Regions from separate parts of the Rhizobium sp. PRIMUS64 genome, predicted to be linked through region 2. Evidence: predicted binding sites of a transcription regulator. Region 2 holds the regulator's gene; each other region holds the start of a gene.
What was found. The regulator LexA, encoded in region 2, represses DNA repair genes until DNA is damaged. The targets are predictions, from matches to a motif close to TGTTCNNNNTGTGTTCNG.
Positions count from the first base shown of each region.

Region 1 (3,102 bases), on a different contig from region 2:
TCCGAGCGCGGATCGCGATACATCGGCACCAGCTTGGAAAGCGGCCGGTCGCCGATGACGATGCCGGCGGCATGTGTCGAGGCATGGCGATAAAGCCCCTCGATCTTCTGGGCGATGTCGAGCAGCCGCGCGACAACAGGTTCTTTCGCCGCCTCCTCCTGCAGCTTCGGCTCCTCCTCGATCGCCTTGGACAGCGGCGTCGGATTGGCGGGATTGTTCGGCACCAGTTTGCAGATCTTGTCGACCTGGCCATAGGGCATTTCCAACACGCGGCCGACGTCGCGAAGGGCGGCGCGCGCCTGCAGCGAACCGAAGGTGATGATCTGCGCCACCTGCTCGCGGCCATACTTGGCCTGGACGTAGCGGATCACCTCTTCGCGGCGATCCTGGCAGAAGTCGATGTCGAAGTCGGGCATCGAGACACGTTCCGGATTGAGGAAGCGCTCGAACAGCAGCGAAAAACGCAGTGGGTCGACGTCGGTGATCGTCAATGCATAGGCGACCAGCGAACCGGCGCCCGACCCGCGGCCGGGACCGACCGGAATGTCATGCTGCTTGGCCCATTTGATGAAGTCGGCAACGATCAGAAAGTAACCGGGGAAACGCATGCGCTCGATGACGCTGAGCTCGAATTCCAGCCGCTCGCGATAATCCTTCTCCTCGTAACCCGGCGACATGCCGAGCGTCGAAAGCCGCATGTCCAGCCCTTCGACCGCCTGGCGACGCAACTCGCTCGCCTCGGCGCGCTCGGCCTCCTCGGCATCGTCGGTCGCACCGGTGAAGCGCGGCAGGATCGGCTTTCGCGTCTTCAGCACGAAGGAGCAGCGCCTCGCGATCTCGATCGTATTTTCCAGCGCTTCCGGCAGGTCGGCGAAGAGCTTGGCCATCTCGGCCCGGCTCTTCAGATAATGATCCGGCGTCAGCCGGAAGCGGCTGTCGTCGGAGACGATGGCGTTGTGCGCGACCGCCATCAGCGCATCATGGGCGTCGTAGTCGTCGCGTGTCGGAAAGAACGCCTCGTTGGTCGCAACCAGCGGCAGGTCGTGGGCATAGGCGAGCCCGACAATCTTCTGCTCGTGCCGCTTGTCGTAAGTGCCGTGCCGCTGCAGCTCGACATAGAGCCTGTCGCCGAAGAGACGCTTCAGCGTCAGCAGCCGGGCTTCCGCCTGGGCCGGATGGCCTTCCTTGATCGCCACGTCGACCGGCCCGGTCAGGGCGCCGGTCAATGCGATCAGCCCTTCCGTGCCTGCCTCCTCCAGCCAGGAGGCACTGATATGAACGGCCTGATTGCTCTCGCCGCCGAGATAGGCGCGGCTGACGAGATCGACCAGCCTTTCGTAACCGGCATCCGTCGCAGCGAGAAGAACGATCGCCGGCAGCTTGACCAGGGCCTGCTGGCCGCCGCGCTTTTCCGTTTCCAACCCGTCTTCCATGTCGATCGAGACCTGGCAGCCGATGATCGGCTGCAGGCCATCCTCCATCGCCTTCTGGGAGAATTCGAGGGCGACGAACAGATTGTTGGTGTCGGTAATCGCAATCGCCGGCTGGCTGTCGCCGGTCGCCTTGTAGAGGATCTTCTTCAGCGGCAGTGCGCCCTCGAGGAGCGAATAGGCGGAATGGACCCTCAGGTGGATGAAGCCCGGCGTGCCGCCGGTCGCCTCACCCGTTGAACCCTTTGCCGTATCCGCCATGACATGCCTTCCCAATCACCCGAATGAATCGGACGCATTGTCGGCATAGAGGGCGATGATGTCCAGAAGAAGTCCCGCATCCGGGCCGCATGATTGCCATGCAGTCCCCTGAAAACTTTAGAGCGCCATGACGATGAGCGAGAAGCTGGCAACGAACATTGCGATGGAGGTGAATGCTGCGATATCACGGATCATGTCAGTCATCGGGCTCTCCTTTACTCGTTATGTTGTCAATTTGTTCCATGTATGTTCTGTTGTCAACAGGAATCTTTTCCTTCTTTCTTGTGTTTGAAAAATGCCGGGATGCGCACCTTCGAATCGCTGGGAGCCAGTACCCGATGATATGGGCGGCAGCTGTCCCTTCTGGCCTGCCACAGATCGGTCATGGCGCCTAGACGGCCAGCCTCCTCGAGGCGACCCGTTTATTTCAAATCTTTGTTCCTCTTTTGTTCTTTACACCTCGCAGCATATTTGCCAGCATCCAGCCGAGAAGAGGAGAACGAGATGTTCGATATTCCGATGCTGAACGAATTCGTCGTGGAGGCGAAGGCTGCGACCTATGTCGGCGGCGGCGTGGCGCGCGTACCCTGCCGGCCGAGCTCCCACGATATCGGTTACGAACGCGGCGACTGGCGCTATCTCGACAGCTATTTCGGCGGCACCGATTTCGCCGGACAGGAGGTGGTGTGGCTTGCCGACGAGCCCATCTGGGCGATGAATTATTTCGGCTGCGTCATCGCGCCGAAGCTCATCGACGGCACAGTAGCCGGGACGGTGATCAAGGCTGCACTTTCGGCGATGTATCGAGAGGGCCGATTTCTTGGCGGAATGGAATTCGACCATCCTTTCGGCCGCTATCTCGATCGCAACGAAGGCTGCTGCGAGCGGTTCAGCGGCCACGAATGCATCATGGTCGGCGGCCAGAAGGCCTATGCGCTTGATTATCGCGGCGGGCTGATCGTGCCCTGATCACAGCCTTAAAGCGCATCGCGTCAATCTGGATTCATGCGATGCACATTAAGTCTCTGATTTATGCATGTCGTTATCCCAAAACCACTGCAGGCTTTTGGGCGACATGCATCAGAAATCGACGATCTTGCCGTCAGAGATCGTCACGCGGCGATCCATGCGGCGGGCGAGCTCGTGATTATGGGTGGCGATGAGGGCAGCAAGGCCGGACTGACGCACCAACGCTTCCAGCGCATCGAAGACGTAGCTTGCCGTTTCGGGATCGAGATTGCCGGTCGGCTCGTCGGCAAGAAGAAGAGTCGGCGCATTGGCGACGGCACGGGCAATCGCAACGCGCTGCTGCTCGCCGCCGGAAAGCTCGCCCGGGCGATGCGAGCCACGATGGCCGATGCGCATATAATCGAGAAGCTGGCCGGCCCGCTCTCCGGCTTCCTTCCAGGAC
Region 1 is NZ_JALBGX010000044.1:17,059-20,160, forward strand. It holds gene dnaE (DNA polymerase III subunit alpha) at 1-1,691, opposite strand, end outside; gene MOV76_RS18465 (DUF5680 domain-containing protein) at 2,196-2,660, shown strand; gene MOV76_RS18470 (ABC transporter ATP-binding protein) at 2,772-3,102, opposite strand, start outside.
Region 1: the regulator LexA is predicted to act here: its motif matches at 1,928-1,945, upstream of dnaE (DNA polymerase III subunit alpha).

Region 2 (3,102 bases):
CGTCTCAGTGCTCATCGTGTCTCCTCGAAGGCGAAGAGCGTGCCCTGCCCGGGCGCGGGCTTCACCAGAATGCGATTGTTCTTGCGCGTGTATGTCACCCCGTTAGCAGCCAAATGCGCTTCTGTCACGGCAAGATCGGCGACAATGAAGAGGATTGCCCGGCCACGCAGGCCGCGATCGGCGGATGAGCCGGCGATCTCGAAATAGGCTTCTAGCCCTTCCGGCGTCATCAGGCTGATTTTCGCGTTCGAAGCAGCAACATTGACGCCAAAACCGGTTTTCTCGACTGCCGCCTGCGCCACGGCAAGGCCGACGAAGGCTCCGAAAGCGGCGGCATCAGGCGCGCAGAGCGCGATCTCGGCAATGCCGGTGACGCCATTGGCATGCGTCTCCAGCGCGCCGCGGTCGGCCGGCAGCGGATTGACGCGTTCGACGCTGAAAAGGAAGAGATCGGGCGCTCGCAGGTCGCCGGCAAAAGCCAGCTTGAAGCCGGCGATGCTCTCAGAACCGTCCGGCATCGTCATCGGCCGGGTGAACTGCAGCATCTCGCCGGCGCTCGATCCGTTGCCGACGAAGTTCTGATGATCGATGCCGGCATCCTTACTGCCGAAAGCAAGCCCCGAAAGCCCCTCCTCGCCGCAGCGGAAGCGGAAGGCCCGGTTGCGGGCGGTGAAAACATTGCCTTGCCGCGCTGAGGCCTCGCTCTCCTCGACACTCGCAATCCCGAGCGGCTCCAGATAGGTCTTGTCGGCAAAAAAGACGCAGGCGTTTTCCGTTCCGAAGGGATGGCGTGCATCGGCGGCAACGGTGAAGCCGAGCTTGCCAAGCCTCTCGCGCGCCAGATCGATATTGACGACGGGCAGCACCACATGATCCAGCGGGTGCGGCTTGGCGGAACGCTCGTTCATGATATCCCTCCTGGAAACGGCAAGAGATGTGCGATGGCGCGCCCCTCAATGCAAGAGATGTGTCCCAATCCGGCGAATGAAAATAAAAATCTCAACGAGTTGGCGCCAAGTTTTACGGAAATTTAGCTACTTGCGGAACACATATGGAACATATAGTGTCTGTTCTGGATTTGTTTCAATCACGAGGTCACAACGTCGATGCTCACGCGCAAACAACAGGAGCTTCTCCTTTTCATTCATGAGCGCATGAAGGAATCCGGCGTTCCGCCATCTTTCGACGAAATGAAGGATGCCCTGGACCTCGCTTCCAAGTCCGGGATTCACCGGCTGATTACGGCGCTCGAGGAACGTGGCTTCATTCGCCGCCTACCGAACCGCGCCCGTGCGCTCGAGGTTATCAAGCTTCCGGAGGCCTACAGCCCCAGCATTCAGCCCCGGCGGGGCTTTTCGCCCAGCGTCATCGAGGGCAGCCTTGGCAAGCCGCAGCCGGTCGCCACTCCTGCTCCCGCAAAACCCGTCGCCGACAACGGCAACTCGGTCTCCGTGCCGGTCATGGGCCGTATCGCCGCCGGTGTTCCGATCTCGGCGATCCAGAACAACACCCACGACATCGTCGTTCCGGCCGACATGCTCGGTTCCGGTGAACATTATGCGCTCGAGGTCAAGGGCGATTCGATGATCGACGCCGGCATCTTCGACGGCGACACCGTGATTATTCGCAACGGCAGCACCGCAAGTCCTGGTGACATCGTCGTTGCTCTCGTCGACGACGAAGAAGCGACACTCAAACGCTTCCGCCGCAAAGGCGCCTCGATCGCGCTGGAGGCGGCCAACCCGGCTTACGAGACCCGGATTTTCGGGCCGGACCGCGTCAAGGTTCAGGGCAAGCTCGTCGGCCTCATTCGCCGCTATCACTGACATCAGGCATTCTAGATTCGGCAAAACTGTTGCTGCGCCAGTCATAGGCGCGATGCCGCATCCATGGCCGCGACAATGCATCGAATGCGGTTGCGACCTCCAGGCCGGCGTCGGCGAAGCGCAACTCGACGGAACCGGTCCTGCGCAGCGTTTCGCCGGTGAAGAGCGTCGCCCCTGAGCGGCAGCTGTTGAAGCGCAGGCGGACCGACGTCACGACGATATCGGCCGCGTCGCATGCTGGACCGAGATAGGCGGCATTGTCGATGACAGCAACCACGTGACCATTGCCAAGCCTTGATGTGCACCAGGCCTTCTTGACGCAGGAAAAGCGGTTTGCTTCACCGGCCGCTGCAGCCGCCCGCATCGCCGACCTTGCTTCGTTCTGCTGATCGCGGGAAAGCCTGACGCGGCGGTCTTCTCCCTCCGGCGGAAGAACAGGACCATCCAGCATCTTCGGCGGGTGATGCGTCGGCAGGACCAGCGCTCTCTGCCACTGGTCGAAGATGAAATCCGGCGGTCTTCCACGGTTGGAAGCCATGGCCCCCGCCTCGACGATTGCGACGAGACCACCATCCTCCGAAATCGCCAGATCCGGCGGCCGGGGAACCGGCAGAAGCAAGAGGACGAGCGTCGACACCGCGATGATCGATGTGCCGATATGGCGCAGCCGGGTGCGGAGCAGCGTCAGCAGCAGAAAGCCTGCGACGGCTATCGCGAAATACGAAGCGGGCAAGCGGCCGATGCCGATGTCGCCACCCCAGCCGGACACCGTCTTTGCGATCGCGATCACCAGATCGAGGCCGAATCCGACGACCTTCCAAGGCAAAACGTCCAGACCGAAAGGCATGAGCAGCATCGCCAGCAACCCGGCCGGCATGATGATGAAGGAGATGATCGGCATCGTCGCGAGGTTTGCCGGCAGGCCATAGGCAGTCAGGCGATGAAAATGCTCGATCGAAAACAGCGCGGTGGAAAAGCCGCCGATCAGCGAGGTCAGGAAGACGCCGCCGAAGAAACCCGCAACCGTAACGACGGGCCGAAAAACCGGCAGCTTCAGGAAAGCGTTTTCGCGGACGCGCCGGTCCTTCCACAGCTGGTAGCCAGATACCAACGCCAATGTCGCGGCAAAGGACATCTGGAAACTCGGACCCAAGACCTCGGACGGTGAAATGGCGAGAATGACGAGCGTCGAGAGAGCGACATTGCGCAGGCTGATCGACGGCCGGTCGAAGAAGACGGCAATCAACATGATCGCCATCATGATGAAGGCGCGTTC
Region 2 is NZ_JALBGX010000170.1:5,753-8,854, forward strand. It holds gene kdsA (3-deoxy-8-phosphooctulonate synthase) at 1-15, opposite strand, end outside; gene MOV76_RS35040 (VOC family protein) at 12-908, opposite strand; gene lexA (transcriptional repressor LexA) at 1,107-1,826, shown strand; gene MOV76_RS35050 (ComEC/Rec2 family competence protein) at 1,807-3,102, opposite strand, start outside.

Region 3 (3,102 bases), on a different contig from region 2:
CCAGGCAAGCTCGATCGCATTCTCCTTGAAATAGTCGCCGAAGGAGAAGTTGCCGAGCATCTCGAAGAAGGTCAGGTGGCGTGCAGTATAGCCGACATTGTCGAGGTCGTTGTGCTTGCCGCCGGCCCGCACGCATTTCTGCGAAGTCGTCGCCGTCGAATAGGGACGCTTTTCGAGGCCGGTGAAGACGTTCTTGAATTGCACCATGCCGGCATTGGTGAACATCAGCGTCGGGTCGTTGCGCGGCACGAGCGGGCTCGACGGAACGATCTCATGGCCGTTCTTCTTGAAATAGTCGAGGAAGGTCGACCGGATATCGTTCACACCGCTCATGCTATGCCCTTCAATGCTGCCGGAGGCAGGTAAATTTAAATTCATCGGCTTTTAACGTTCGCCCCCGCCACTGTCCAGCAGACAAACAAAACCGGCCGCATTCTCATCAGGAATGCGGCCGGTTGGAACTGTCCGATGAGTTTAAGCGCGAAAATTACATTTCCGCAGTGGCATCGCCATCGCCGTCATCCGGGTCCGGTCCGCCATTCTGCAGGAAGCGGTCGGCGATCAGGCCGGCATTCTGGCGCAGCGACAGTTCGATCTCGCGGGCGAGATCCGGATTGTCCCGCAGGAAAGTCTTGGCGTTTTCACGGCCCTGGCCGAGACGCTGGCTGTTATAGGAGAACCAGGCACCCGACTTTTCGACGATGCCGGCCTTGACGCCGAGATCGACCAGTTCGCCGGTCTTGGAGACACCCTCGCCATACATGATATCGAACTCGACCTGCTTGAAGGGCGGCGCCATCTTGTTCTTGACGACCTTGACGCGGGTCTGGTTGCCGATCACCTCTTCGCGCTCCTTGACCGCCCCGATGCGGCGGATGTCGAGGCGCACGGAAGCATAGAACTTCAGCGCATTGCCGCCCGTCGTCGTTTCCGGCGAACCGAACATGACGCCGATCTTCATGCGGATCTGGTTGATGAAGATAACCATGGTGTTCGATTTGGAGATCGAAGCGGTGAGCTTGCGCAGCGCCTGGCTCATCAGTCGTGCCTGCAGGCCGGGAAGGCTGTCGCCCATTTCGCCTTCGATTTCGGCGCGCGGCGTCAGTGCGGCGACCGAGTCGACGACGAGAACGTCAACGGCGCCGGAGCGCACCAGCGTATCGGTGATTTCGAGCGCCTGCTCGCCGGTATCGGGCTGCGAGATCAGAAGATTCTGCAGGTCGACGCCAAGCTTGCGGGCATAGACGGGATCGAGCGCATGTTCGGCATCGACGAAGGCGCAGATGCCGCCCTTCTTCTGCGCTTCGGCAATCGTCTGCAGTGCAAGCGTCGTCTTACCGGAGCTTTCCGGCCCGTAGATCTCGATGATGCGGCCCCTCGGCAGGCCACCAACGCCGAGTGCAATATCGAGGCCAAGCGAGCCGGTCGAGATCGTCTCGATCTCGACAACATTCTCGTTGGAGCCGAGTTTCATGATCGAGCCCTTGCCGAACGACCGCTCTATCTGTGAGAGTGCCGCTTCAAGCGCCTTGCTTTTGTCCACCGATTTGTCCTCTACCAGCCGCAATGAATTCTGAGACATCCGATCCACCTTTAGGTTATTGAAGCCGCTCAAGCAATGTCGAGTTTGTACCCTATTTGTTCCATTCTCGCAATAGGCGATCAAATAGTTGAAAGAAAAAGGTAAAACGACACGTGTTCTGCATTTGTTTTATCAATGAAAAGCAACGACTTAGGCCAAAAGTGCCGACTCGGCCGCGGCAGGGCGCACCGTATCGATTCGTCCTTCGGGCATCGGGAGAGCGGATCGGATGAAGAAAAAGATTCTTGTTCTCGGCGGTGCGCATATCGACCGGCGTGGCCGAATCTCGGGCGAGACGGCGCCTGGCGCCAGCAATCCCGGCACCTGGTTCGAGGAGCCGGGCGGCGGCGGCTTCAATGCGGCGCGCAACCTCGCAAGGCTCGGTTTTCAGGTGACGATGATCTCGCCGCGCGGCGGCGATCCGATGGGCGAGACGGTTGGAGAAGCTGCCGATTTCGCCGGCATCGACGACCGGCCTTTCGTCTTCCTCGACCGCAAGACGCCGAGCTACACGGCGATCATCGAGAAGGACGGCAATCTGGTGATCGCCCTTGCCGACATGGATCTCTACCGCTTCTTCGTGCCGCGGCGTCTCTCCATCCGCTGGGTGCGGGAGGCCTTCGCCGCCCATGATTTCATCCTCTTTGACGCCAACCTGCCGGAAGAGACGATCGCGGCGATCGTCGCAAAGGCGCATGCGCTCGCGAAGCCCGTTGCGGCAATCGCCATCTCGCCGGCCAAGGTCGTCAGGCTGAAACCCTGCATCGGGGATATTGATTACCTGTTCCTGAATGAGGCTGAAGCTGCCGCCCTTGCCGGTGAGCGGCCGGAAGAGGCTGCCGGCTGGCCGCCGTTGCTGAATGAGATCGGCATCAGGAACGCCGTCGTCACCCGCGGCCGGCGCGAGCTCGTCGCGCTTTGCGATGGCCGCGCCGTGACGTTGCAGCCGCCGATCGCCGACACCGTCGCCGATGTTACGGGTGCCGGCGATTCTCTTGCGGCCGGCACACTCGCCGCCTTGATATCAGGCTTGCCGCTCGAAGAAGCCATCCGCCACGGCACCGCGGCCGCCACACTGACCGTGCAATCGCGGCACGCCGTCAACGAAAATCTGACGCCCGAGCTGTTGAATGAGGCGCTTGCCCTTGTTCCCCAGATCAGAATTCTGCATTGAAGCAGCCAATTAAATAGTTGAACATGATGCCGAAAACCGCTCGCACTTTTCAGCATCATGCTCTGTCGATCACAGGACCAGACCATGACTAAGCCCATCTCCCCTCTTTTACCGATCGCCTATTCGAAGGAAGTCGCCAGCGCCAAGCAGCGCGGCGCGCCTGTGGTGGCGCTGGAATCGACCATCATCACCCACGGCATGCCCTATCCCGGCAATATCGAGATGGCCCGTAGCGTCGAGGCGATCATCCGCGAACAGGGTGCGGTGCCGGCAACGATCGCCGTCATTCACGGCACGCTGCATATCGGTCTTGAAGCCGCGGAATTGGAGCAACTCGCCAAGGCGA
Region 3 is NZ_JALBGX010000142.1:13,403-16,504, forward strand. It holds gene alaS (alanine--tRNA ligase) at 1-333, opposite strand, end outside; gene recA (recombinase RecA) at 488-1,582, opposite strand; gene MOV76_RS33060 (carbohydrate kinase family protein) at 1,812-2,756, shown strand; partial or broken gene MOV76_RS33065 (pseudouridine-5'-phosphate glycosidase) at 2,841-3,102, shown strand, end outside.
Region 3: the regulator LexA is predicted to act here: its motif matches at 1,629-1,646, upstream of recA (recombinase RecA).